DNA from 4 places in the Zoogloea oryzae genome. Region 4 is predicted to be linked to each of the others. Evidence: predicted binding sites of a transcription regulator. Region 4 holds the regulator's gene; each other region holds the start of a gene.
The links. Region 4 encodes FNR, which switches genes on or off when oxygen is low (the NO sensors DNR and NnrR bind a similar motif). Its sites were predicted from a motif close to TTGANCTAGNTCAA; they were not measured.
Positions count from the first base shown of each region.

Region 1 (7,085 bases), on a different contig from region 4:
GAAGGTGATCACCGGCCCGAAGATCGGGTCGCGGAAGGCGCCGACCATGAGCTCGCGGCCGTAGGGCTTGACGACCATAGGCTCGATGGCGACGCCGTTGATGATGGCGTCGGGGCGCTTGCGCTTCACATCCTCGAGGATTTCCTGGTAGGCGGAGCGCACCGCGGCGAGGCCGTTGAGGTTGAGCCGCACGCCGCCGGTGTCGGCCTTGTGGGTGATCGACGGGGAGTCGATCTTCATGGCCACCGGCAGGCCGAGCTCTTCGGCCAGCACCATGGCTTCGGTTGCGGAGCGGGCGACGACGGTTTGCGCGATGGGAATGCGGAAGGCCGCCAGCAGGGCCTTGGATTCCATCTCGTTGAGGTTCTTGCGGCGCTCGGAGAGGGCGGTCTCGATGACCAGCCGGGCGCTCTCGACGGACGGCGGGTTGAGGTCGGACGACAGGGACGACGGCGTCTGGACCAGCAGCTTCTGGTTGCGGTAGTAGGCCGAGATGTGGCCGAAGAGCTCGACGGCGGGCTCCGGCGTGCGGAAGGTGGGGATGCCGGCGGCTTCGAAGATGTGGCGGCCTTCGCGCACCTGCTCTTCACCCATCCAGCAGGTGAACACGGGTTTGTCGGCGTTGCGTTCGACGTCGATGATCTGCTGGGCCACTTCGGTGGGCGAGCACATGGCCTGCGGGCACAGCATGGTGAGCACGCCTTCGACGTTCTCGTCCGCCAGCACGATCTCGAGGGACTTGCGGTAACGCTCGGCGTCGGCGTCGCCGATGATGTCGATGGGGTTGGTGTGCGACCAGGTGGGCGGCAGGATCTCGTTGAGCTTGGCGACGGTGGCGTCGGACAGGGTGGCGAGGGGAATGCGCAGGTCGGCGGCACGGTCGGCAGCCATCACGCCCGGCCCGCCGCCGTTGGTGATGATGGCGAGGCGGTTGCCGCGCGGACGGAAGTGCGAGAACAGCGCGTTGGCGGCAGCGAACAGCTGGCCGAGGTTGTACAGGCGGATCACGCCGGCGCGGCGCAGGGCGGCGTCGAACACCGCGTCTTCGCCGACCATCGCGCCCGAGTGCAGCAGCGCGGCGTGGGAGCCGACCGGGTGACGGCCGACCTTGATCAGCAGCACCGGCTTGACGCGGGCGGCTGCGCGCAGGGCGCTCACGAAGCGCCGCGCGTCCTTGATGCCTTCGACGTACAGGAAGATGCTTTCGGTGCGGGAATCCGACACCATGTATTCGAGGACTTCACCGAAGTCGATGTCCACCGAGGTGCCCAGCGAGACGACCGACGAGAAGCCGACGTTGTTGGGGCGCGCCCAGTCGAGGATCGCCGAACAGAGGGCGCCGGACTGGGAGATGAGGCCGATGGAGCCCTTGGTGGCGCCGCCGTGGGCGAAGCTGGCGTTGAGGCCGAGCTCGGGGCGCAGCACGCCCAGACAGTTGGGGCCGAGCAGGCGGATGCGGTGCCGGCGGGCGTTCTCGATGGTGTTCTTCTCGAGCATCTTGCCCCGGGGGCCGGCGTCGGAGAAGCCGGAGGGGATCACGACCACCGACTTGGTGCCGGCGCGGCCGCAGGCGTCGACGATGGCCGGCACGCGGTCGGCCTTGGTGGTGATGATCGCGAGATCGAGCCGCTGGGGGATGTCCTCGACGCTCTTGTAGCAGGGCACGCCCAGGACTTCTTCGTATTTGGGATTGACGGCGAACAACTTGCCCTTGAACCCCGCCTCCAGCATGTTGCGGACAACCACGTTGCCGAGGGAGTTTTCCCGTTCGGTGGCACCGATGACGGCCACGGACCGGGGTTCGAAGAGGGGGGTGAGGTAGTGTCGTTCGTTCATGATGGATGCTCGGTTAGTGCAATTCGGTTGGTCTGCTGGGGCGACCATGACCCTTGCCGTAGCCGCAGATATTCTTATCGTCAGTTAACAGTCGAATTTTAACCCGCAAGAATGCTGCCGGATATCGGTAAAAGTGCCGATGTATTGCGATGCACAACATTAGTTGTGACTTATATCAACGCTTTTGAATTCAGGCTGTTGCGCAGCAGCAACGGTTTGGCTGCCGCACAACACCCGGAGGTGCCGGATCAGTGGCAGAGCGTGAAGAAGAAGCTGGCGCCCTGGTCGGGGGTCGACTGGGCCCAGACGCGCCCTTCGTGGCGCTGGATGACGCGCTGGACGGTGGCGAGGCCGATGCCGGTGCCGGCAAATTCGCTGATGCCGTGCAGGCGGTGGAAGGGGAGGAACAGCTTGGAGGCGAAGGTCATGTCGAAGCCCGCGCCGTTGTCGGAGACACAATAGACGATCTGCCGGTCGCGCATCTCGGCGTGGAAGCGGATCTGCGCCACGTCGCGGCGGCTGGTGAACTTCCAGGCGTTGCGCAGGAGGTTTTCGAGCGCCACGCGGATCAGCGCGCGGTCGGCGGCGGCGACGAGGTTGGGCTCGACGTGGATCTCGATGGCGCGTTCCGGGTCTTCCTGGCGCAGTTCGGTGAGGATCTGCTCGACGATCTGGCTGAGGTTCACCTGCTCGCGCTTCATGGCCTGGCGCGTGAGGCGGGCCAGGTCGATGAGGTCGTCGATGAGCCGCGCCATCTTCTGCGTGGCGATGCGGATGCGGTGGAGGTATTCGCGGCCGGTTTCGTCGAGGCGCGGGGCGTAGTCCTCGGCGACGATCTGGGCGAAGCCGTCGATGGCCCGGAGCGGCGCCCGCAAGTCGTGAGAGACCGAATACGAGAAGGCTTCGAGCTCGCGATTGGAGGCTTCGAGTTCGGCGGTGCGCACGCGCACGCGGGCTTCGAGCTCGAGGTTGAGGTTGCGCTGGGACTGCTCGGCTTCCTTGCGGGCGGTGATGTCGTCCAGCGTGCCGGAGCTGCCCACCACGTGGTCGTAGGTGTCGCGCAGGGGGCGGATGGTGGCCTCGACCCAGCGCAGGCCCTCGGAGTGGGTGCGCAGGCGGAATTCGAACTGGGCGATGTCCTCGTAGCCCTCGCGGATGCTGCGCAGGTGCTGCTCGACCCGGCTGCGGTCTTCGTCGGCGACGAAATCCAGCAGGCTCTGGCCGATGGACAGCCGGCCGTCGAAGCCGGTGGTGTGGCGCCAGGCCCGGTTGAGGAAGGTCACGCGACCTTCGCCGTCGGTCTGGAAGAGGATCTCGTTAACCGACTCGACCACGTCCCGGTACATGGCGCGGCTCTCGCGCAGCACCTGCTCGGCCGACAGCCAGCGGGCCACGTCACGCAATACATAAAGCACCGCCGGCTGGCCGTCGAAGCGCATCCGCACGCCGGTGGCTTCGGCGTTGATGCATTCGCCGTCGAGGCGCTGGTAGCGCAGGGGCAGCGGGGCGAGGCCGGTCTGCTCGGGGTTGGCGGCAAACTGCTGGAGCCGCGCGGCTTCCATCGCCCGGTCGTCCGGATGGACGAGGTTGAGCATCTCGATGCCTTCGAGCGCGCGGGTGTCGTCGGCGGCAAACAGGCGGCGGCTGGCGGCGTTGGAGAGGTGGATGCGCCCGTCGATGCACACCAGGGTAGCCTCGGGCGATAGCTCGAAAAGCTGGCGGTAGCGCTCCTCGCCGGCGCGGCGGGTGTCGAGGGTGTCGCGCACCGCGGAGATGTCCTCGACGACCACCGCGAAGGACGGCGGCGTGTCGTCGCGGCCGGGGATCAGCCGGACGGATTCGCGGCACCACAGCATGCTGTCGTTGGCGCAGTGGTAGCGCACGTCGCGGCTGTAGTGGTCGATCTCGCCCGTGAGGCAGCGGGCCCGCAGGGCCTTGCCGGCGGCGGCGTCTTCGGTGCTCATCACGGCGTCGAGGGCGGCGCCGGCGAGGGCTTCGGCCGGCTGGCCCAGGAAGGCGGCGAGGGCGGCATTGACCTGCAGCCAGCGGTCATCCACCGAGATCCGCCCGACATTGGCCGGCGCGTGCTCGAAGAGCGCGCGGAACAGGGCTTCGTCCCGCTGCAGCTGCTCGCGGGCGACGACCCGATCAGTGATGTTGCGGGTGGTGCCGCAGTAGCCGGCGAACACGCCCCGGTTGTCGAACACCGGAATCCCCGATTCGCTCAGCCAGATCGCCCGGCCGTTGCGGTCGCGGCGGCAGAACACCAGATTGGAGAAGGGCTCGATCTGCTTGAGCTGGGCGATGTGCTCGGCCCACGGGGCTTCGTCCGGGGATTCGCCGGGCAGCTCCCAGCGCCGGTTGCCGATGGCGTCCTCGGCGGCCAGGTCGGCCAGGTGGCCGGAGCTGGCGGTGATCGCGGTGTAGCGCAGGTTGGCGTCCTGCTCCCAGTAGCCGTCGGTGCTGTAGGCGATGAGGGCGTGGATGCGCTCTTCGTTGCGTTCGAGGTTGGCCGACAGGCGTGCGCGGTCGGTGACCTCGCGGCCGATGCCCCGGTAGCCCTGGAACTGGCCGGCGGAATCGAAGATCGGTCGGCCGCGAAGTTCAAGGTAGCGCACCTCGCCCGTCGCACTGCGGCGCGTCAGCGTGACGGCGATCGGTCCGTGCCGGCCCAGGCTTTCCTGGTGGGCGATGGCGAAATCGGGCGGCAGCTCGGGGACGATCACCTCTTCCCAGCTGCGGCCGATGGTGTCGGGCGGGATGATGCTGGGCGGGGTCGGGGCGTCGGGCACCGGCACGAAGCGCAGCGTGGCGTCGGTTTCCCACGGCCAGTCGGAGGCGATCTCGACGAAATCCCGCCACGGGGTGGTTGGCACACCCGGCGGCATGGGGCGGGGCGGCATCGCCGAAAGCGGTGGCGCACCCGAGACCGACAGGGGGGCCGGCGCCGGCGGCGGCACGGGGCGTGGGCGGGAGATGCGGCCGAGGAGCAGGCCTGCTGCCAGCCCGCCGCCGGCCACCAATAGATAGGGCAGGGAAGTCTGGATGCTGAAGTCGCCCGCCCCGCCCGCGGCGGCAAGAACGACGGGCGCGTAGGCACCTCCCGCAGCGAGCAGAAAGGGGAGGGCTGCCCGACGGAGCAGCGGAGAGGCGGGACGGAAGAGCATCAATACATATTATCTGCGCCACGAATGCATTTTTCGCAGCCCAACTCGCCATCGAGCATGCGGCGTGACACGGAGTGTGTAAAATTTCTCCAAACGGCTATCAGGCACGGACAGGCTGCCGCGGCAGTGGTTCAGAAGCGTTTCAGAAAATTTTTTGATTTTCTGTTTGACTGATAGGAAGAGGCTATGTATTATTCGCGCCTCTCGGGGTGTAGCGCAGTCCGGTAGCGCGCTTGCTTTGGGAGCAAGATGTCGGGAGTTCGAATCTCTCCACCCCGACCAAAGCTTGACCCCGGTGCCCGCGGCGATCTGCCCGTAGCTCAACTGGATAGAGCACCGGCCTTCTAAGCCGGGGGTTACAGGTTCGATTCCTGTCGGGCAGGCTCAGACAATTTGGTTTCAGGTTGGCGACGCAAGTCGATGACCTTCAGTGGCGGCATTAGCTCAGTTGGTAGAGCACTGGATTGTGATTCCAGGTGTCACCGGTTCGATCCCGGTATGTCGCCCCAAGCAACACAGCGAAAGCCCCGAGAAATCGGGGCTTTCTGCTTTTCAGCGCTGCCGTTCTCCCTCGCGCCTTCTCGCCAGCCCGGATTCTGGCCGTCTTCGGTGACCGCCGGGTGACTGGCGTCGCGACGACGAGGCCGCGCGATACGCCAGTCCTGCGGCCGGGCGGGGTTCTTTCCCGCGCCACGGCCCGGCGCGAGCCCTGCCGCTCAGTTCCCCTCCTCAGCTTCCAGTCCCTTGATCCGACGGTAGAGCGTGCGCTCGCTGATGCCCAGCCGCGTGGCCAGCGCCTTGCGTGAGCCGGTGTGGTTGCGCAGGGCGGCGGCGATTTCCTCGTCGCTGGGCGCGGCGGTTTCGGGCGTGAGGGCGGGCGCTGCTGGCAGGTTGCCGCGAGTGAGGTCGTCATCCATGGCGGTGGCGGCGGGCTGCAGGAGTTCGTCGGGCAGGTGGTTCGGCATGATGGTGTCGCCGTCGCACAGCAGGCTGGCCCGTTCGAGGATGTTGCGCAGCTCGCGCACATTGCCCGGGTAGTCGTAGGCGACGAGGCTGGCCAGCGCTTCGGGGGCGATGCGCAGCTTGCGCTCCGGCGCCACGCGGCCCAGGAGCACCTCGGCGAGCAGCGGGATGTCGTCGCGGCGGTTGCGCAGGGGCGGCAGGCCGATCGGGAAGGCATTCACGCGGTAGAACAGATCCTGGCGGAACTGGCCGTTCTCGACGAGGGTCTTCAGCGGGCGGTGGGTGGCGGAGATCAGCCGGATGTCGGCGCGGATGAGTTCGGTGCTGCCTACCCGCCGGTAGGTGCCGGTTTCCAGCAGGCGCAACAGCTTGACCTGCATGGTGAGCGGGATGTCGCCCATCTCGTCGAGGAAGAGCGTGCCGCCGCTGGCGGCTTCGACGAGCCCGATCTTGCGGGTGTTGGCGCCGGTGAAGGCACCTTTTTCGTGGCCGAAGAGTTCGCTCTCGAACAGGGTTTCGGTGAGGCCGGAGCAATCCACCGCGACGAAGGGCCGGTCGGCGCGCCGGCTGGCGTCGTGGATGGCCTTGGCGGCGAGTTCCTTGCCGGTGCCGGATTCGCCCTGCAGGAGCACGGTGGCCTCGGATGGCGCGACCCGGGCGACCAGCTCGAGCATCGCCCGGAAGGCCTGGGAGCGGCCGATCAGGCCCTTGTCGTCGGCAAACCCGCGGGCTACCGGCAGCGGTTCGAGCTTCTCGATGAAGTAGGCGATCTCGCCCTGGGCGTCGCGCACCGGCGACAGCTCGATGTTCTCGTAGCTCTCGCCCGACGAGGTGTGGTGCAGATGGACGACCCGCTCCCGCTGGCCGGAGATCAGGCTGCGCGCCAGCGGGCAGGATTCGCCGGCCTGGTCGCAGGGCACCGGGTAGCGGTGCGAGACCTCGTAGCACTTGCGCCCGATGAGATCCTCCGGCCGCCCGCAGTTGGCCCGGTAGGCCGCGTTGGCCGCCAGGATGCGGTAGCTGCGGTCGCACAGGATGTGGGGCTCGGGCAATGAGTCGAGGAAGGAGACGAGCTCGGGCAGGGGATGGACGCTGGCGGTCATGGGGAGGCTTCTGCCA
Region 1 covers NZ_BSPX01000029.1:43,114-50,198, reverse strand. Annotated here, with positions in the region: gene QQK25_RS11175 (bifunctional acetate--CoA ligase family protein/GNAT family N-acetyltransferase) at 1-1,836, opposite strand, end outside; gene QQK25_RS11170 (PAS domain-containing sensor histidine kinase) at 2,085-5,003, opposite strand; tRNA gene QQK25_RS11165 (tRNA-Pro) at 5,209-5,285, shown strand; tRNA gene QQK25_RS11160 (tRNA-Arg) at 5,313-5,386, shown strand; tRNA gene QQK25_RS11155 (tRNA-His) at 5,437-5,512, shown strand; gene QQK25_RS11150 (sigma-54 interaction domain-containing protein) at 5,720-7,069, opposite strand.
Region 1: QQK25_RS11175 (bifunctional acetate--CoA ligase family protein/GNAT family N-acetyltransferase) is a predicted target of FNR. The motif match lies at 2,002-2,015, and genes of this name have one in related genera.

Region 2 (7,085 bases), on a different contig from region 4:
CCGGCAACCGCACCGCCGTCAAGGTGTGGGACCAGCGCGAGTATCGCAACCTGGACGACACCGTCGAGCTCGGCACCCGCAACATCAAGGTCGCGCTACGTCGCCTGCGCCGCTTCGCCCGCCTGGGCGCGCCGGACGAGCTGGATCTGGACGGCACCATCGCCGCCACCGCCCGCAACGCCGGCTACCTCGATCTGCTGATGCGCCCCGAGCGCCACAACGCGGTGAAGGTGCTGATCTTCTTCGACGTGGGCGGCTCAATGGACCCGTACGTGAAGGTGTGCGAAGAGCTGTTCTCGGCCTGCCGCGCCGAATTCAAGCACCTGGAGTACTTCTACTTCCACAACTGCGTGTACGACCACGTGTGGCGCGACAGCTTCCGCCGCCACTCCGAGCGCACACCCACCCTCGACGTGATCCACAAGTACGGGCCCGACTACAAGTTGATCTTCGTGGGCGACGCGACCATGAGCCCCTACGAGATCCTCCAGCCCAATGGCTCCATCGAGTACAGCAACACCGAGGCCGGCGCCGTGTGGCTGCGCCGCCTGGCCGAAGCCTACCCGGCCGTCGCGTGGCTCAACCCCGAGCCCGAGCGGATGTGGGATTACCGCCAGTCGATCGGGATCATCCGGCAGATCCTCGCCGAGCGGATGTTCCCGCTGACCCTCGACGGCCTCACCCGGGCCATCAGCCAGCTGTCCCGCAAAAACTGAGGCGGGCCGAAGCCCGCCTCGTTTCACCCGTCGCCGGACAACGCCGGCGCTTACGGCACCCGGTAGAAATCCTGGGTCAGCAGATCGACGCCGCAGGGCAGCTGCTCGATCCAGTCGAGGAAGCGATTGACCATCGCCTTGCCCTCGAAACGGCAGCCGTGCTGGGGCACGATCATCTCCACATCCAGCTGGCGGACCATGTTCACCCAGAAGCGGCAGATCTTGTTGGAGATCATGTAGCGACGGTGAAAGCCGATCATCGTGGCGATGTGCTCGTCGAAGTTGGTGACCGGCTTGGAGGCCTGGTCGTGATCCACGAGGGACGCGCCCATGTCGCCGGTGAACAAAATCTTCGAGACCGGGTCATAGAACTGGAAGTTGCCTTCCGAGTGCATGAAGTGCGCCGGCACCGCCTTGATGGTGTTGTTGCCGAGCACGATGTTCATGCCTTCGTCGGGGATGCCGATGATCCGGGCGGTGTAATCCTTGCCGGTGGTGAAGTGGGGCACGAAGCGCGTCCAGAGCCGCGAGATCATCACCTTGCAGTGGGTGGCGACCATCCACTTGTTGAGGGACGCGATGATGTCCGGATCAGCGTGGGTGGCGAAGATGAAATCCAGCCCGCGGGACGGGAAGAAGCGTTGCATCGACATCAGCAGACCGGTGTAGGTCATGTTGCCGCCCGGATCGATCAGGGCGCCATGCTGGCCGTCTACAATGAGGAACTGATTGCACTGGACCGCGTGGTCGGCCTCCTCGTCCACAAGGTCGTAGAAGGCCAGACAGGCGTGCGTGCCATTGTTGAAGAGTTCGACAGCCATGTTGTTGAAATGTGCAATATCGGTGGGACCAACACTTTATCCGACAAAATGACATGTCGAAAAGGTGACAGTGATTTACATTGACGATTATCAAACTATGTCCTCGTCAGCCTTGCACGTTTTGGAGTATGTTGCCCATTTTTGCCCTGCAGCAAAGAGGCCCCCGCTTGTGAAGAAATCCGCCCTGCTATTCCTCTCCGTCGCTTGCCCCATCCTGTTCGCGGCCGCTCCCGCCACCGCACTGGGGCCCTCGTCCCAGGCGGGCACTTCAAGCTCGCAGGCGAGCCGGCTGGAGAAGACGGTGCCCTTCGGCGGTGCGCGCTCGGCGTACAACGACACCCGCCGGAGCATGCAGGTCAGGCCACCCAGCTCCACCATCTGCGCACTCCGGGAACAGACCCAGGGCATCGGCACGACCCGCCAGGACGCCTCCGGCAAGATCCAGGTCTTCAATGACCCGCGCACCCAGAAGGGCTCCAGCGGCGACATCTACGGCGACTGCAACCGCAGCCTCGCCGGGCGCGTGGCCCCGCGCGGCATCGCCAAGCCCAAGTCTGCCTACAACGCCCGCACCAACACGCTCAACGCAGCCAGCGACGGCTACGTCAACCGCTCGGCCACCCGCTCGATGATGCCGAAGAAGCTGCCCTCCATGTACGACCCGGCCACCGGCACGCTGCGCGCCGCCAAGCGCCCCAACGCCTACCAGATCTACCAGGAATGAAAACGGGGGCGCACACCCAAAGGTATGCGCCCCCGTTCGAGACCACGCCAGCCGGGGCCTGAAACCCCGGCGCGGCAGATCGTCAGTTGCCGTTCATCGCCAGCATCAGCTGGTTGATGCGCTTCACGAAGCTCGCCGGATCGTCCAGCGTACCGCCTTCGGCCAGCAGGGCCTGATCGAAGAGCACCGCCGCCCAGTCGTCGAACTGCTTGTCCTCGTACTTGAGGCGCAGCACCACCGGGTGAGCCGGGTTGATCTCGAGGATCGGCTTGGAGATCGGCATGGTCTGGCCGGCGGCCTTCATCAGGCGCGCCAGGTTCATCCCCATGTCGTGCTCGTCGGCCACCAGGCAGGCGGGCGAATCGGTCAGGCGGTGGGTGACGCGGACTTCCTTCACCTTTTCGCCGAGGGTGGTCTTCATCTTGTCGAGCAGATCCTTCAGCTCGCCGGTCTCCTTCTCGACGGCGGCCTTCTCGGCTTCGTCTTCCAGCTTGCCCAGATCCAGCCCGCCCTTGGCCACCGAGGCCAGCTGCTTGCCGTCGAACTCGGTGAGGTTGCCCACGACCCATTCATCCACGCGGTCGGACAGCAGCAGCACCTCGATACCCTTCTTGCGGAAGATCTCGAGATGCGGGCTATTCTTGGCCGCGTTGAAGCTGTCGGCGGTGACGAAGTAGATCTTGTCCTGACCTTCCTTCATGCGGCCGATGTAGTCGGCCAGCGACACGGTTTCCTCGGCGGTGTCGGCGTGGGTGGAGGCAAAGCGCAGCAGGCCAGCGATCTTCTCCTTGTTGGAGTGATCCTCGCCGACGCCTTCCTTCAGCACCTTGCCGAATTCCTTCCAGAAGGTCGCGTACTTCTCCTTCTCGTTCTCGGCCATGTCCTCGAGCAGGCCCAGCACCTTCTTGGTGCAGCCGGCGCGCAGGGTGTCGATGTCCTTGGATTCCTGGAGGATCTCGCGGGACACGTTGAGCGGCAGGTCGTTGGAATCCACCACCCCACGCACGAAGCGCAGGTACAGCGGCATCAGCTTCTCGGCGTCGTCCATGATGAACACGCGGCGCACATAGAGCTTCACACCGTGGCGGGCCTGGCGGTCCCACATGTCGAAGGGCGCGTGGCCGGGCACGTAGAGCAGCTGGGTGTACTCGTGGCGGCCTTCCACCTTCGAGTGGGTCCAGGCCAGCGGCGCTTCGTAGTCGTGGCCAACGTGTTTGTAGAACTCGGTGTATTCCTCGTCGGTGATGTCCGACTTCGACCGCGCCCACAGGGCGTTGGCCTTATTCACCGTTTCGTCCTCGTCAGTGACGACCTGTTCCTTCTTCTCCTCGTCCCACTGCTCCTTCTTCATCACGATGGGCTGAAGGATGTGGTCGGAGTACTTCTGGATGATCGAGCGGAGCTTCCACGACGACAGCAGGTCGTCCTGGTCTTCACGCAGATGCAAGGTGATCTCGGTGCCGCGGCCGGCCTTCTCGATCGGCTCGACGGTGTACTCGCCGGCGGTGTCGCCGGTCATCGAGCATTCCCACTGCACGCCGTCGGCGGCAGCGAGGCCGGCGCGGCGGGTGCGCACCGTCACCTTGTCGGCCACGATGAATGCAGAGTAGAAGCCCACGCCGAACTGGCCGATCAGGTGGGCGTCCTTCTTCTGGTCGCCGGTGAGCTTGCCGAAGAATTCCTTGGTGCCCGACTTGGCGATGGTGCCCAGGTTGGTCACCACCTCGTCGCGGCTCATGCCGATGCCGTTGTCGGCGATCGTCAGGGTGCGGGCGGTCTTGTCGTAGGCCACGCGGATCTTCAGTTCGGCGTCGTCCTCGAACAGCCCGCCGTTCTCAAGGGCTTCGAAACGCAGCTTGTCACAGGCATCGGAGGCATTCGAAACCAGCTCCCGCAGGAAGATCTCGCGGTTCGAATACAGCGAATGAATCATGAGGTGCAGCAGCTGCTTTACCTCGGCCTGGAAGTTCAAGGTTTGCGCGGACGTTTGCTCGACAGTCATAAAGCTTGCTCCATAAGAACCGTTAACGCTCCCCATATGGGTGCTGCATTCCAGCTTTCAAGCCCCCCACCCCGTCGATGGACCGAGCCCGCCTGCCATCATCCCTGCTGTCGCACCTGTCGCTGCCGACAGACCAAGGCGCCCCGGGCACGTTCCGCCCGATGCGCAGGCTGCGCGCGGCCATCTGGCTGGCCTTCGGGCTGCTCGCCACGCTGATCGTCGTCGTTGCCGTCTCGCTGATCCGCTTCGATCACCGCGCCGCCCTCCAGCAGACCGAATCCGAACTCCAGAGCCTCACCCGCGTCTTCGAGGAGCACGTGGCCCGCAGCTTTGGCGAGGCCGAGAGCGCCGTCACCGAGATCGCCGGGCTCGTCGCCATCCGCAGCGGGGCCGACAGCTTCGCCGAGCGCGAACTCCAGAACCTCCTGCGCGAACGTGCGGCCAATCTGCCGGAAGTCGAGAACCTGTTCGTCGAAAGGGAAGACGGCAGCCTCGCCGCCCAGTCCGACGACGAGCAAGTCGCCGCCGAGGCCACCGCGTCAGCCGCTGAACGGCGCAACCTGCCCATGCGCATCGACGAAGGCATCACCATCGGCAGCCCGACCCGCAGCGCCAACACCGGCAGGTGGATCACCCCGGTCACCCGCCAGGTCTTCGACGCCAGCGGCAAATACGTGGGCACCGTGGGCGCCGCCATCAGCCATGCCTACTTCGAAGGCATCTACCGGGACATCCGCTTCGCCGAGGGCGACACCATCCTGATCCTCCACGCGATCCGCGCGATCACCCTGATCCGCCACCCCCAGGTGGATGCGCTAGTCGGCCGCAGCGTCACGGATTTGCCGGCCGTCGGGCCCGAGCCGGCATCCCGCAGCATGGTGGTGACCAGCCCCCTGCAGGGCGAACGCGAAGAGCGCATCACCGCCTACCGGCGCCTCGCCGACCGTCCGCTGGTGGTGGGCACCAGCCGCCCCATCGCCGCCGCGCTGGCCGACTTCCATGAACACCGCCGGCGCATCATCGCCGCCGCCGGGCTGATGCTCACGCTGCTCGGTGCCCTCGCCCTGCTGCTCCACCGGGACACCCGCCGGCGCGACGAGGAAAGCCAGGCCCTGGCCGAACTCAACGCCACCCTGGAAGACCGCGTGCGCCTGCGCACCGACGAGCTCGAACAGACCAACCGCGAGCTCCTCAACTTCAGCTATTCCATCTCCCACGACCTGCGCGCGCCGCTACGGGCCATCAACGGCTTCGCCCACGCACTGGAAGAGGACTACGGAGAACGTCTCGACGACGCCGGGCGCAACTACGTGAACCGGCTGCGCAAGGCCAGCCTGCGGATGGGCGACCTCATCGACGAACTGCTCAAGCTCGCCAGCGTCTCCAACCGCCCGCTGCACATCGAATCCACCGACATCTCGGCGATCGCCCGGGAAATCCTCGACGACCTCGCCGAGCACGATCCGGCGCGGCTGGTCCACATCCACGTGGACGCCGGCCTCGTCGCCGACGCCGACGCGATCCTGATCCGCAAGGCCCTCGAGAACCTGCTGGGCAACGCCTGGAAGTTCTCCCGCGACAGCCACCCGGCGTTCATCCAGGTGGGCGGCCGCCTGCACGGCGAGGAGCACCTGTTCTACGTCACCGACAACGGGGTGGGTTTCGAGATGGAGCACGCCACGCACCTCTTCCAGCCCTTCCAGCAGCTGCACCGGAACAAGGGCTTCGAGGGTTCGGGGATTGGCCTCGCCAGCGTGCGACGGATCGTCGAGCGCCACGGCGGGCAGATCTGGGCGGAATCGGCGCCGGGCACCGGCACCACGATGTTCTTCACCCTGCCGCGCACGCCGGCGATGGTCCGCCGGCCGCGGGAAAGAATGCGGGGCTGACACGCCCCGCGGCGTTCAGATGTAACGGATTTCCAGCACTTCGATCTCGCGCAGCCCGGCCGGGCTGGCAAAACGCACCACGTCGCCCTCCCGCGCCTTGAGCAGCGCCCGAGACAAGGGCGCGATCCAGCTGATCCGCCCTTCCGACGCATTCGCCTCATCCACGCCGACGATCTGGTAAGTCTGCTCGGCGTCGCCATCCACATCGCACACCGTCACCGTCGCACCAAAGAACACCTGCTCGGTGTTCTCCTGCTCGGACGGCGTCACCACCGTCGAATTCTCGAGCCGCTTGATGAGGAAACGGATGCGCCGGTCGATCTCACGCAGGCGCTTCTTGCCGTAGATGTAATCGCCGTTTTCCGAGCGGTCGCCATTGCCCGCCGCCCAGCGGACGGTTTCGACCAGTTTGGGGCGCTCGTCGCGGACGAGCTGATCCAGCTCCGTGCGCAGGATCTCGTAACCACGCCGGGTCATGTAATTGGTGGTGCCCGGCGGCAGGCTCGGCGCCCCCGGCGGCGCATCATCGTCGTCCTGGTCGTTTTCCTTGACGAAAGCCTTGTTCACCCTGAAACGCTCCGCTCAGCCAAAATGGGACGGCTATGTTAGGAGCCGTCCGGGCCACTGGCAAGACAAGCTTTCAGTGATAGACGGCCGGCTGGGTGAGCAGGCTGCCGTAGTCGGCAATCAGGCTCTCGAAGTCGTCCATCTCGGTGGCGGATTCGGCCACGTCGCGCAACTCGCGCTTGAAACGCACGGCCGCCTCGTCGCGAAACAGCGTTCCCACGCCGCGGCGCTTGTCGATCACCTCGACAGCGTCGAAGCCCGGATAGTCCACCACGTACAGCACTGGATTGTTGAGTACCACGTTCATGACAGGTCTCCTGGATAGCGGATTGGCCTTGTGGGCATCAGTGCTTCAGTAGATGGGAA
Region 2 covers NZ_BSPX01000003.1:63,928-71,012, forward strand. Annotated here, with positions in the region: gene QQK25_RS02230 (vWA domain-containing protein) at 1-716, shown strand, start outside; gene QQK25_RS02235 (oxygen-binding di-iron domain-containing protein) at 767-1,537, opposite strand; gene QQK25_RS02240 (hypothetical protein) at 1,707-2,261, shown strand; gene htpG (molecular chaperone HtpG) at 2,344-4,263, opposite strand; gene QQK25_RS02250 (sensor histidine kinase) at 4,341-6,152, shown strand; gene greB (transcription elongation factor GreB) at 6,168-6,719, opposite strand; gene QQK25_RS02260 (DUF3567 family protein) at 6,793-7,026, opposite strand.
Region 2: QQK25_RS02235 (oxygen-binding di-iron domain-containing protein) is a predicted target of FNR. The motif match lies at 1,618-1,631, and genes of this name have one in related genera.

Region 3 (7,085 bases), on a different contig from region 4:
GCTTTCGGCGCAATCATTATCGGCGACGAGATCCTCTCCGGTCGCCGCGAGGACAAGCACTTTGGCAAGGTAGTCGAGCTGCTCAAGGCCCGCGGGCTGCGGCTGGCGTCGTCGCGCCACGTGGGCGACGAGCGCCCGCGGCTGGTGCAGACGCTGAAGGAGAGCTTCGCCGGCGGCGACATCGTGTTCAGCTTCGGCGGCATCGGCGCCACCCCCGACGACCACACCCGCCAGGCCGCCGCCGAGGCGCTGGGTGTGCCGCTGGCGCTGCACCCCGAGGCCGAGGCCGAGATCCGCGCCCGCTTTGGCGACGAGACCACGCCCCAGCGCCTGCAGATGGGCGTGTATCCGCTGGGTGCCGAGATCATCCCCAACCCCTACAACCGAATCCCCGGCTTCTCGATCGCCAACCATTACTTCGTGCCCGGCTTTCCGGTCATGGCCTGGCCGATGATCGAATGGGTGCTCGACCAGCGCCTGGCGCATCTGCACCACAAGGCGGATTACGTCGAGCGCTCGGTGATCGCCTGGGAGGCGCTGGAGGGCAAGCTCATCGACCTGATGGAAGCCATCACCGCCGATTTTCCCGACGCCACCCTGTTCAGCTTGCCCAGCGTGGGCGGCGATGGCGTGCCGCGTCACATCGAGCTGGGCATGAAAGGCCCGCTGGCGAGCGTCGAGACGGCGATGGCCCGCATCACCGACGAACTCACCCGGCGCGGCTACGCGTGGGAACCGCGCGCCGACCTGTGACGCCATGAGCGCCGGCTCTTCATCCACCTACCGCGACTTTCCCGGCCGGCGCTGGCTGGGCGTGCTGCTGCGCGCCGCGCACCTGGCCGGCGTGGTGGGCGTGGGGGCCGGGCTGATGGCGGGGGCCACCGCGCAGACCCATGGTTTCCTGATCCTGATGGTCGCCTCGGGCGTGGCGATGGCGGCGCTGGACGCGTGGTCCAACGCCCTGTGGCTCAAGGAGTTTGCCGGCCTCTCGCTGCTGGTCAAGTTCGTGCTGATCGGTATTTTCGTGGTGGATGAAGCCGCGCGCCCGGCGCTGTTCTGGCTGATCCTCGTCTTCTCGGTGGTGTTTGCCCACGCGCCTGCGAGCTTCCGTCATAGGCGGGTGTCACGACACTGAAGTTTTCAATCCTTATGATCGCGTCCCGTATCAGAAAGCAGCACGAGGGCGCGCAATGGGCAACGACTGGATTCTGGCCAAGACCGTGGCCGGGGTGGAGGAGATCGCAACCCGCACAAGACGGGTTCCGCCGCGCCTTCGAACAATGCTGATCCTCGTGGACGGCCGGCGCAGCGTGGCCGAGCTGATCGACGCTGCCGCCGGCCTGGGCGACGTGCGCCAGGCGCTTGAAACACTCCACGACGAAGGCTTCGTGATCCGCGTGGGCGGCCCGCGGCCGGTGGCGGCGGTGGCGAGCCGCGCCTCGGCGCAGATGGATGCGCGCAGCCGGCCGGCGCCGGTGCCCGAGCGCCCGGCCAACGCCCCGCGCCAACGGCGATCCCTGGCTCTCGCGCGGCTGTACCTGCTCAACACCATGGAGCAGAGCCTGCGCCACGGCGACCAGCCGGTGCGCGACCACCTGCGCAACGCCACCTCTCGCGCCCAGCTGGTGCTGGCCTTCGAGATGTGCCAGGAGATCGCCGACGAGCTCGGGGTGCGCCACATTGACACCATCGGCAAGAACTTCTACGAGATGCTGCCCGACGAGGGCTGACCGCCTTTGGTTGTGCAAGCAGTGGACATTTCGCCCGCCCGGGATGCATCGGCACGCCCGCCTGTGCTGTACTGCCCGGCCGGGCCGCGTGCCGTGTCCATCGCGGCGCGCCGGCCCCCGACTCCACAACACAACAATAAGTCGCGACCGGCCCCGCCGCCGGCCTGCGTCACGCCGAAAGGAAACAGGATGACGACCGCCGCGCCCACCCCCGCCCTGACCGAAGCCGAAACCAGCAAGTTCGTCCGCATCACGGAGGGCGACCTCGACCTGCAACTGCACTACAACGACTGCGGCAGCGGCGCCGAGACGGTGGTGATGCTCCACGGCTCCGGCCCTGGCGCCAGCGGCTGGGCCAACTTCAACCGCAACATCGAGCCGCTGGTTGCTGCCGGCTACCGGGTGATCCTGATGGACTGCCCGGGCTGGAGCAAGAGCGACCCGATCGTGTGCGCCGGTTCCCGCTCCGAGCTCAACGCCCGCTGCCTCAAGGGCCTGCTCGATGCGCTGGGCCTCGACAAGGTGCACATCATCGGCAACTCCATGGGCGGCCACAGCGCCGTGGCGTTTGCGCTGTTCAACCCCGGCCGCGTCGGCAAGCTCGTGCTGATGGGCGGCGGCACCGGTGGCCCCAGCCAGTTCGTGCCGATGCCCACCGAAGGCATCAAGCTGCTGCAGGGGCTGTACCGCGACCCGACCATCGAGAACCTCAAGAAGATGATGGCGGTGTTCGTGTTCGACACCAGCAGCCTCACCGACGCCCTGTACCAGGCCCGCCTCGACAACATGATGGCCCGCAAGGATCACCTGGAGAACTTCGTCAAGAGCCTGGCCGCCAACCCCAAGCAGTTCCCCGACTACGGCCCGCGCCTGGGCGAGATCAGCGCCCCGACGCTGGTCATCTGGGGCCGCGACGACCGCTTCGTGCCCATGGACGTGGGCCTGCGCCTGCTGTGGGGCATGCCCAACGCCGAGCTGCACATCTTCAATCGTTGTGGGCACTGGGCCCAGTGGGAGCACGCGGACAAGTTCAACCGGATGGTGGTGGATTTTCTGGCCCACTGACCCTTTTCCGTCTTTCTGGCAGATGAAAGGCCGCGCCCGGTGCGCGGCCTTTTGTCGTTCGGGGTGAGCGCTTTTGCTTCGGTGAAATCCACCACGCTCCGGGATGTCTGGTCGCGGCAAAAACCGGCCCGGCAGCAAGGCGCCGCAACATCGTTGCCGGCAACGTGTGTTTTAACCGTGATCTCATCGTGGGTATTGATGAATATCAATATTCGAATATTAGAAAGTTCTTAGATTTCACTTGTGCTGTTTTGCCGTGCACCACTTCAGTCGGTTGATTCGCAAGAGGGGGGCGTATGCAAGTGCTCAAGCAACTTTTATTCGCGCTGTCGATGGCTACGCTGATGGGAGGGACTGCCCATGCGGCGGCCGATCAGAAGGCGGGGGCGGCCACTGCGGCGCTGCTCAAGTCCACGGCGGATCACAGCAAGTTCAAGGAACTCCAGCGACCGTTCCAGTCTGGCCCGGAAGTCACCAAGGCCTGCCTGACGTGTCACACGGAGGCCGCCAAGCAGGTTCACCAGACCCAGCACTGGAAGTGGGAATACGTGAATCCCGGCACCGGGCAGACGCTCGGCAAGCGGCATGTGATCAACAATTTCTGCACCTCGGTTTCGTCCAACTACAAGGCCTGTGCCAGTTGCCACATCGGCTACGGGATGGAGGACGGCAGCAAGTTCGACTTCGCCTCCCAGGAGAACGTCGATTGTCTGGTGTGCCACGACGCCACCGGCAAATACAAGAAGCCCTCCGGCTTTGCCGGCAACCCGGTGACCAAGGACACCGAGTTTCCCCCTGGCTCAGGCAAGATCATCCGCGGCATCGATCTGCAGGCCATCGCCCAGAAGGTCGGCAAGACCCGTCGTGAAACCTGCGGCGCGTGCCATTTTTATGGCGGCGGCGGCGACGCGGTGAAGCACGGCGATCTGGACAGCTCCCTTGAGCAGCCCGACAAGGCGCTCGACGTGCACATGGACGCCGAGGGCAACAACTTCACCTGTGCCACCTGCCACAAGACCGACGGCCACCAGGTGCCCGGCAGCCGCTATGCGCCCACCGCCATGGACAAGGGTGGCGCCCACATGCGCGGCAAGGCCGACAGCAGCAATCCGGCCACCTGCCAGGCCTGCCACGGCCAGGCGCCCCACGGCATGGCCAAGCTCAACGACCACACCGACAAGGTGGCCTGCCAGACCTGTCACATCCCTGCCTTCGCCCGGGGCGACATGCCCACCAAGATGTCCTGGGACTGGTCCACCGCCGGCAAGCGCGACGCCAAGGGCAAGCCGCTGGTCATCACCAACGACGACGGCCACATCACCTACAACGGCATCAAGGGCGATTTCGTGCTCGAAGAGAACGTCCGCCCCGAGTACATGTGGTTCAACGGCTCGGTGAAATACACCCTGCTCGGTGACGACATCGACAAGAGCCGCCAGCCGATCGCCATCAACACCTTTGAAGGCGGGCCGGACGATGGCAAGTCGATGATCTGGCCGGTCAAGGTGTTCCGCGGAAAGCAGCCTTTCGATCCGGTCAATCGTTCCCTCGTGGTGGCCCATCTGGCCGGCGAGGACGACACCGCCTACTGGAAGAACATGGACTGGCAGAAGGCCATCACCGCGGGCATGGCCACGGTGGGCAAGCCCTACTCGGGCAAGGTGGATTTCATCGAGACGGTGGCGATGTGGCCGATCACCCACATGGTCGCCCCCAAGGAGAAGGCCCTGGCCTGCACCGAATGTCACGCCCGCGGCGGACGCCTCGAGAAGATCGAGGGCATCTACATCCCTGGCCGGGGTGGCAACCGCATCGTCGATACGGTGGGTTGGCTGGCTGCGGCGGCGCTCCTTGCCGGCGTGCTGGTGCATGGCCTCATCCGCTTCGTCAATCGCAAGCACTGACCGGGAGACGGGATCATGGGACGCGTCTATATCTTCACCCGCTTCGAGCGCCTGTGGCACTGGATTCAGGCGGTGCTCATCATCGGCATGCTGATCACCGGCTTCGAGATCCACGGCAGCTATCACCTGCTCGGTTTCGAGCAGGCCCACCGGGTGCACACCACCTCCGTGTGGGCCTTCATCGGGCTGTGGGTGTTTGCCATGTTCTGGCACCTCACCACCGGCGAGTGGCGGCAATACATCCCCACGATGAAGAACATCGACAAGATCGTCCGCTTCTATGCGGTGGGGATCTTCAAGGGCGAGCCTCACCCCTTCAAGCCGACCCGCGAGCGCAAGCACAACCCCATGCAGGCCCAGACCTACCTGGGCGTGACCATGGTGGTGACGCCGCTGATCTGGCTCTCGGGGCTGGCCTATCTCTTCTACAACGAGCTGGGCGCCGCAGGTTTCCGCGTCGACCTCGGGACGATCGCCACCGTGCACACGGTGGGCGCTTTCCTGATGCTGGCCTTCCTGATCGGGCACATCTACCTCGGCACCACCGGCCACACGCCAATGGCCCACTTCCGGGCGATGGTCACCGGCTGGGACGACGATCACTGATTCAAACAACGCAGCTTACAGGGAGTTGTCATGCAAACCCGTCATGTCAGAACCTTGATCGGCGTCCTGGTGGCAGGGCTGTTCCTGCCCTTCCAGGCCCAGGCCGAAACCAACGCCGAACTGCTCAAGCGGATCGAAGCCCTCTCCCAGGAACTCACCCGCCTGAAGGGCCAGGTGGAAGCCAACAACGCCGCCACCACCGCCAACCGCCAGGCCACTGAAGAGCTGAAGGAGAAGGTGGTCAAGGCTGAGGACAAATCCTCCGAGCGCTGGCTCACCATCGGCGGCGACTACCAGTTCCGCGTCGATAGCCTGTGGGGCGAGACCAAGCCCTTCACCGATGTGAGCGCCACCTTCGCCAACGCCCAGGCCCAGCTCCAGGCCAACTTCTTCGCCAACCCCACGCCCGCCAATGGCGCCGCGCTGGCGGGGCTGATGCGGTTTGCCTCCGACATGTCCGGCGTGCGCACCTACCAGCAGGCCCAGAGCTTCATGGGCGCCAACGCCGGGATGATGGGTGCGCTGGGCAGCTTCGGTGTCTCGGTACCCGCCTACAAGCCCCGCAACGACACCCTCTACACCAACCGCTTCGGTCTCGATCTCGTCGCCAAGGCCACCCAGGACGTGACCGTCAATGCACGGCTGGTGATGTACAAGACCTTCGGCGCCGGCGACGACGATGCCGTGACCAACGGCGGATCGGCCCCGTATTTCGCCGATCGCGTCGGTGTCTTCGACGGTACCCTCGGCCACATCCCGTCGAGCAGCTATCTCAACGTCGATCGGGCCTTTGCCACCGTCAGCAACATCGCCGATCAGGACATCTGGTTCTCGGTGGGCCGTCGCCCGTCCACCCACGGTGCCCCGAGCAACCTGCGCCTCAACGCCCCGCGCCCCGGCAACGGCGGCACGCCCTCGCTGCTGGTGGATTACGCCTTCGACGGCATGACCGTCGGCTGGGCGCCCGACATCGACGGCCTGCCCGGCGCCTACGGCAAGATCTGCTACGGCCGCGGCTTTGAAAGCGGCTTCCGGTCCACCCCCGGCAACTCGCTGCAGGATACCGACATGCTCGGCGTGGCCCTGATCCCCATCGACACCGACCCCCTGCGGGTGTGGCTGCAATGGAACCGGGGCTTCAAGATCTTCGACGCCCCCAAGATGCAGGACACCTACTTCGGCAACACCATGCCCAAGGTCAACCTGGGTGACATCGACTGGTATGGCATGGGCGCCATGGGCACCATCAAGCAGGTGGGCGTGGGCGATCTCAACTACTTCGCCGACCTGGGCATGAGCATCACCCACCCGAACGACAATGTCTCGGCGCAGTTCGGCTTCCAGGGGCTGCTCACCGGTGGCTTCTTCAGCCCCGAGGCCGCCCGCGACAAGACCGGCACCGCCATTGCCCTGGGCGTGCGTTACGACCTGCCCTCCAAGACCAAGCTCGGTTTTGAGTACAACCACGGCTCCAAGAACTGGATCACCTTTGCCCCGGCGGCCACCGACATGTGGACATCCAAGGTGGGCACCCGCGGCAACGTCTATGAGCTCTACCTGATCCAGGAACTCAACAGCCGGCCGATCTCGTCCCATCTGGCCAAGAGCTTCGTCCGCCTTGGCTTCCAGTACTACGACTTCCAGTACACCGGCAGCAACAACTGGGTTGGCGCCCCCGTGAAGATCTCCGACGTGAACGGCCAGATGATGACCACCACGCCGCTCGACAACGCCTACAACGCCTACGCCACCTTCGAAGTGAAATTCTGAGGGCACGAAG
Region 3 covers NZ_BSPX01000075.1:1,978-9,062, forward strand. Annotated here, with positions in the region: gene QQK25_RS18845 (competence/damage-inducible protein A) at 1-753, shown strand, start outside; gene QQK25_RS18850 (hypothetical protein) at 758-1,135, shown strand; gene QQK25_RS18855 (hypothetical protein) at 1,191-1,730, shown strand; gene QQK25_RS18860 (alpha/beta fold hydrolase) at 1,920-2,795, shown strand; gene QQK25_RS18865 (tetrathionate reductase family octaheme c-type cytochrome) at 3,092-4,699, shown strand; gene QQK25_RS18870 (cytochrome b/b6 domain-containing protein) at 4,715-5,305, shown strand; gene QQK25_RS18875 (DUF3373 family protein) at 5,336-7,075, shown strand.
Region 3: QQK25_RS18865 (tetrathionate reductase family octaheme c-type cytochrome) is a predicted target of FNR. The motif match lies at 2,991-3,004, and genes of this name have one in related genera.

Region 4 (7,085 bases):
AGCCGGCTTTGGCGATGGCGCCGACGATGACGGCCGGATCGGTGAGCCCCGGGGTGAAGCGCACCCGGGCCGTCTCGGCGGCGAAATTGACGTTGCCATCCACGCCCGGCAATCGATTGACCACCTTCTCGATACGTGCCGCGCAGGCCGCGCAGCTCATGCCGCCGATGCCAAGCTCCAGCACCTGGGGCGCCACGTCGAAGCCGGCCTTGCGGATCGCGCCGAGGATGTCGGCGGCCGGCGCGCCGCCGGGCGTGGCGGTGATGCGGGCCTTCTCGGTGGCGAAATTCACCTTCGCGTCGACGCCTGGCAGGCGGTTGAGCACCTTTTCGAGGCGCACCGCGCAGGCGGCGCAGCTCATGCCGGACACCGGCAGGTCGTAACGCACGTCAGCCGGCTCGCTCATCCCGCGTACTCCAGTGTTGGGTCAGAAATGGCACACCACGCCATTCCACAGCTTGCTGCCCAGCGACGGCGTCGTCACCAGACCATAGACGCCGAAGGCGAGCACCACCAGTCCAGACCCCGTACGCACCGCCTGGTTCCGCACCACGTCGCGCAGGCGCTTGAGCACCAGGCCCGCCAGCATCAGGTTGGGCAGCGTGCCGAGGCCAAAGGCCAGCATCAGCGCCGCGCCGCGCTCGGCCGAGCCGGTGACGAGGGCCGTCGCCAGCACGCTGTACACCAGCCCGCAGGGCAGAAAGCCCCACAGCGCCCCCAGCGGAAACGCCTGGGCCACCGAGCGTGCCGGCAGGAAGCGCCGGGTGAGCGGCTGGATGCGGTTCCACAGCCGCTGGCCGAGCTTCTCGACCCCCGCCAGCGCGCGGGTGAAGCCGGTGAGGTAAAGCCCCAGCGCCACCAGCATCAGGTTGGCCGCCACGTACAGGGCGAGCTGGATCGGCAGGATGTCGTTGAACAGCATGCCCACCGTGCCGATGGCGCCCATCGCCGCGCCGGCCAGGGTGTAGCTGCCGATCCGGCCGAGGTTGTAGGCCAGGTGCAGCGGCCACTCGCGACGCTTCTGGCCGGGCATCTGGATCGTCTGCACGGTGAGCGCGCTGACGATGCCACCGCACATGGCCACGCAGTGGGTGCCGCCCAGCAGGCCGATCAGGAAGACTGCGAAGTAACCGGTTTCCGGCATGGTTTCAACCCTGCAAATGAAAAGCGCCCCGCGAGGTCACGGGGCGCATAGTTTAGTCCTGACGATCCGGAGCAACCAGACGGCGAATCAGATCACCTTGGAGTAGCGGGTCCGCTCCCGGTCGGAGCGCAGGTAACGGTCGAACACCATCGCGATGGCCCGCACCAGCATCCGGCCAGCGGGCAGCACGCTGATCCACTGGTCGTCGATCTTCAGGAGGCCGCCCTTCTCCATCTCGCGCAGGTCGGCGAGCTCGGCAGCGAAGTACTTCTTGAAGTCGATCAAGTGGGCGATCTCGATGGATTCGATGGACAGCTCGAAGTGGCACATGAGCGCCTGGATGATCGCCCGGCGCAGCAGGTCGTCCGGGGTTAACTCGATGCCGCGCAGCACCGGCAGGCGGCCGGTGTCGAGGATGTCGTAGTACTCGTCCAGCGTCTTCACGTTCTGGGCGTACGTCGGCCCGACCTTGCCGATGGCGGAGACGCCGAAGGCCAGCAGGTCGCACTCGGCGTAGGTCGAGTAGCCCTGGAAGTTGCGGTGCAGGCGGCCCTGGCGCTGGGCGGTGGTGAGCTCGTCGGTCGGCTTGGCGAAGTGGTCCATGCCGATGTAGACGTAGCCGGCCTCGGTGAGGCGGCGGATGGCCAGCTGCAGGATCTGCAGCTTGGTCTCGCCCGACGGCAGCTGCGCGTCGACGATGCGGCGCTGGGGCTTGAAGAGGCTCGGCAGGTGCGCGTAGTTGTAGATCGACAGGCGATCCGGCGACAGGGCCAGGATCTGCTCAAGGGTGCGGTTGAAGCTGATAACGTTCTGCTTGGGCAGGCCGTAGATCAGGTCGACACTCACCGACTTGAAGCCGTGGGCGCGGGCCGCGTCGATCACCAGCTTGGTTTCTTCCTCGCTCTGGACGCGATTGACGGCCTTTTGCACATCCGGGTTGAAATCCTGGATGCCGACGCTCATGCGGTTGAAGCCCAGCTCGGCCAGCAGCGCGACGGTGGCTTCATCGACCTTGCGGGGGTCGACCTCGATGGAGTACTCGCCGTCGGGCACCAGCGTGAAGTGCTTCTTCACGATGCCCATCAGCTGGCGCAGCTCGTCGTGGGACAGGAAGGTGGGCGTGCCGCCGCCCAGGTGAAGCTGCAGCACCTCCCGCGGGCCCTGCAGGCAGGCGACCTGAAGATCAACCTCCTTCTCGAGGTACTCCAGATACTTGGCCGAGCGCCCGTGATCCTTGGTGATGATTTTGTTGCAGGCGCAGTAGTAGCAGATCGTATTGCAGAACGGGATGTGGAAGTATAATGAGAGCGGTTTGCCAATCCCGCCGATCGACCTCTTGCCGAGCCAGTCGCACAGCGCGTCGGAGTTGAAGGCCTCGACGAAGCGGTCTGCGGTCGGATACGAAGTGTAACGCGGGCCATTCACATCAAACTTGCGAATGAGCTCGGGGTCGAAGATCAGATCTTTTTGAGTCGCGTTCATGGGCGTGCTTCTATTAATTCCGCGAAACGATCGCAGAATCATCCTGTAATCGTATTGATGTGGATCAAAGGGCTCCAAAGGTTGGTAAATCCTCTCAAGTCCAGGTGGTAAGCGTACAGATGAATTCTGCGATTCCAGCAACAATTATCGAGATCAAGACAGCTTGTTCCCAGTGTAATCTGCGCGAGCTGTGCCTGCCGTTCGGGCTCGACCCGCGGGAAATAAACCAGCTCGACGAGCTCGTCGGCAGCCGTCGCAAGATCAAGCGTCAGCAGCATCTCTACCGCTCCGGGGAGTCCTTCGAGGCGATCTACGCGATCCGCGCCGGCTCGTTCAAGACCGATGTCATTCTGGAGGACGGCCGCGATCAGGTCACCGGTTTCCAGATGACCGGCGAAGTCCTGGGGCTGGACGGCATCAGCACCGAACACCACTCGTGCAACGCCATCGCCCTCGAAGACAGCGAAGTGTGCGTGATCCCCTTCAGCCGCCTCGAAGAGCTGTCGCGTCAGGTCGAGAGCCTGCAGCACCAGTTCCACAAGATCATGAGCCGCGAGATCGTGCGCGACCACGGCGTGATGATGCTGCTCGGCTCCATGCGCGCCGAGGAACGCCTCGCCGCCTTCCTGCTCAACCTGTCCCAGCGCTTCACCGCGCGGGGTTTCTCGCCGTCCGAGTTCCATCTGCGCATGACCCGCGACGAGATCGGCTCCTACCTGGGCCTGAAGCTCGAAACCGTCTCCCGCGCCTTCTCGCGCTTCCAGGAAGAAGGCCTGGTGGCGGTCCAGCAGAAGCACATCCGCATCCTTGACACCCCGGGGCTCAAGCGGCTGCTGAACCACCACGCCATCTGATCAGACGAGCGCGAGCCAGCCCGCCGGGTTCTTGGTGAGCGCCACTGACACAATGTACGAAAACACGGCCGCCGCCGCGGCGAGCGCCACCACGCGCACGCCGAGCGGCCGCGTCGGTCGCAGGGCCACGACACCTAGGCCGATGTAGGCCAGCAGGCCCAGCACCTTGGCGGTCAGCCAGCCATCCACGAAGGGGTATTGCCCGGCCATCCACGCCAGAGCGATGGCGCTGGCGAGCAGACACGAGTCGATCACGTGAGGCAGGCGCCGGGTCAGCCGGGCCTTGAGCAGCGGCGATCCGGTGATCGACCACCAGCCGCGCAAAAGAAAACCCGCGCCGCTCAGCACGACGCAGGTGATGTGGAGATGCTTGATGAGCAGGTACATGTCGCCTCGGATGGGGTTACGCCTTGACGACATTTTCGGGCATCCGCCCTGCCCCGTCCTTGCGGGGCCTCAACTTCAGCCGCGCAGCACGCCCACTTCCAGCGCCGCGAACCAGTTGATGAAGCGCTGCACGTCGGCGCCCTGGTAGATCGAGCCGTGCTGGGGCACCAGCATGTCGATCTCCAGCCGCGAGACGCGCTCGCACCAGTCACGCTTGGCCCGGTCGGAGCCCATCCAGCGCTTGTGGAAGGCTTCCGCGTGGCGGATGTGGCGGGAGAAATCCTCCACGTACAGCCCGCCCTGGTCGGGCGGCAGCAGCGCCGCGCCGATGTCGCCGGAGAACAGGATCTTGGCCTTCGGGTCATACAGGTTGAAGTTGCCCGACGAGTGCAGATAATGGGCCGGCACGGCCTGCAGTTCGAGGCTGCCGAGCTTGATGGTCATGCCCGGATCGGGAATCGGCACGAAGGTGGTGTCCTCGCCGCCGAAGTGGGGCAGGAAGGACTGCCACAGCCAGCTGGTGTAGCACTTGAGATCCGGCTTGAACTCCAGCCACAGGGCCAGGGACGAGATGATGTCCGGGTCCTGGTGGGAGGCGAACAGGCCGGCCAGCTTGGTGGGGTCGCACTCTGCCGACAGGGCCGAGAAGACCGCCGGAAAGATCTCGATGCCGCCCGGGTCGCACAGCAGCGCCTCCTCGCCATCGACGATCACGTATTCGTTGGTGTCGATGATGTAGCCCGGCTTGGTCGCATCGCGCGCGATCGCCAGCCAGCGGTGGTCGTCTTCCTGGAAGATACAGTGAGCCTGCTTCATGGGTTCCTAGTCCTTTACGAGCCGTTCCTTGCCGAGCACTTCGAGGGATCGCTTGATCTGCGCGATCACCTCCGCGAAATCCGTCGAGACCTGCATCAGCGCCGGGCTGAACCCGCCGCCGTAAGCCGCCTCGATCTTGGCCGAGCGGGCCAGCACGCCGCCCAGTTCGACCAGTTGCTGGGTCTCCTCGACCGCCGCGCGCAGGCGCAGGTCGAGGGCGCGCAGCTTGACCTGCTGGGCCGACAGGCGCGCCATCCCGCGCTTGCGGGCCTCGCGCACGCCGGGCACCTCGCCGGCGAGGCGGATCGCCTCGGCGAGGATCCGCGAGTTGCGCTGCTGCTGGACGACGCCGGTGACGCTGCCCACCGAGCCGGAGGTCATGTCGCGCAGCGAGGCCATGTGTCGGGTGAGATCCTGGGCGAAGCGGCGCAGTTCGTTGGAGAGCACGCCGAAGCCCAGCGCGGCGTTGCCCGCGCGCTTGGCCAGGAAGATGGCGTTGAGGGCCATCAGGTTGATCCGGAAGGCCGTCGCGACGATGGCCTTGATTTCTTCGTTGACCCGCACGATGCCGGCAAGCTCGCCGGAGCGGTGGTTGGTCAGTTTGAGGTTTCGTTCGGGCGCATTCATTCGGGGCTCTCGGTGACGGACCGCATGGGTGGGACGCATCGATCGGAGCGGTCGCCGCCCTCGATCCCATCGGGATGAGCCGGCCGGCTGCCGCGGGGAGATTAACGGCGTGATGCCGTCAAGCTTGAGCCTCCCCGCAGCACCCTCAGGAAGCCGCCGGGCGCTTCGGCGGGAGCAGGAAATCCCGCGGCCGGGTGCGCAGGCGATGCCACAGACGGCGGCGCAGCTCGCGCAGGTCGGACTTGGGCAGATCGTAGGCGCGCACGGCGGTCATCAGCGACAGGGCGAAGCTCACCCCGAGGTTGAGCACGAACATCACCCCGACGCCGGCCACCGCCAGCGTGAGCAGCCCGGTGCCGACCCACTTCATCTCGAGGGACGACGTGGCAAGGCTGAGGATGCCGGAGTTGAGCGTCACGTGACGCACATCCAGCGGCAGCCCGAAGAACTTGCCGAGCACCGGCGTCATCCCCAGCATCAGCCCGAGGGAGATGTTGGTCGCCCAGCCCGACATGTTGCGCGACACGATGCCGGCGAGCCGCATCATGCGCAGCCGCCCGAAGCGGTTGCCCAGCCGGTGCTCGGCGATCGCCTGGGGCAGCCGGTGATACACCGCCCAGTTATCCACCCAGCCACCCACCAGCGCCGCGAGGTACAGGATCACCCCGGTGAGCGCCGCGTAGAACACTGTCCCGCTATCGACCGGGCTGAGGGAATGGAAGACATAACGGGCCTCGTCGGTGGTGAGGAAGGCGTGCCCGGTGGCAAGGCGCCACGCCGCATCGAAGGCGTAGGCGCCGCAGGCCACCACCACCACGTTGGCGATGGTCGCCGCCAGCTGCGAGTGACAGATGCACGCCGCGTAATCGACGATCACGTCGAGGCGCTCGTTGCCCTTGCGGTCACGGATGATGGCCGCGAAGGCGGCGGCGGTCATCGCCGGCTGCTTGGTGGCGAGGATCAGCCCGAGCGCCTGGAGGAGCAGGAAGCTCACCGCGTAGTTGATGCCGGAGCCAAGCCCTTCCAGGAACAGCGCCAGCCCGGCGCCGGCGACGGTCATCTTCATCGCCGCGGTGCCCACCGTCAGCAGCCCGCCGCCGGCAGCGGCTGTCCAGATATGGCGGTAGTCCTCGTTGTTTTCAGCGATGTAATGCTCGCCGGTCTTGCCCGCGCGGTCGACGATGCGCCGCTGCAGGCGCTGCAAGTTGGCCCGCACCAGATGGCGCAGGCTGGCGCTCTCGTGGGCCGCGTAGGCCAGTTGCTGGAGCAGCAAGAGGACAGGCCCCGGCGAGCCGGGGTCGGCGGCCATCACCCCGACGATGGTCTCCATCCGCGTGAGGCAGCGGTCGAGCACGTCCAGCCCATACACGATATCCACGCTGATGCCCTCGGATTCGAGGCGCGTGGAGATCAGGTGCATCTCGTCCCGGCAGGCGGCCAGATCGAGCTGCCAGGCCTCGACGAGCTGCATCGACACGCGGCCCTGCTCCCAGGCGCAAAGCAGATTCTCGCCGCTGTCGGCGAGCCGCCGGAAGGGCGAGCGGGCCACCGGCCGATGCTCGCCCCGGGCCCGCAGCTTGAGGGACAGGCCCTGCCCCTGGACCCGGGCCAGGAGCAGCCGGAAACCATCGGCCATCGCGCCCTTCAGCGCCGTGCTCATCCCCGGATCATCAGCCGGGAACAGCAGATCCACGGCCCGCTGAAAGGTGGACGGCTGCAGGCCACGGATGAGGGTCAGATCCTTGTTGCGCCGGAAGCTGCGGCTCATCAGGTGC
Region 4 covers NZ_BSPX01000105.1:1,430-8,514, forward strand. Annotated here, with positions in the region: partial or broken gene QQK25_RS21020 (heavy metal translocating P-type ATPase) at 1-406, opposite strand, end outside; gene QQK25_RS21025 (sulfite exporter TauE/SafE family protein) at 428-1,144, opposite strand; gene hemN (oxygen-independent coproporphyrinogen III oxidase) at 1,232-2,626, opposite strand; gene fnr (fumarate/nitrate reduction transcriptional regulator Fnr) at 2,746-3,480, shown strand; gene QQK25_RS21040 (SirB2 family protein) at 3,481-3,867, opposite strand; gene QQK25_RS21045 (oxygen-binding di-iron domain-containing protein) at 3,943-4,683, opposite strand; gene QQK25_RS21050 (methyl-accepting chemotaxis protein) at 4,690-5,310, opposite strand; gene QQK25_RS21055 (transporter-like protein) at 5,456-7,085, opposite strand, start outside.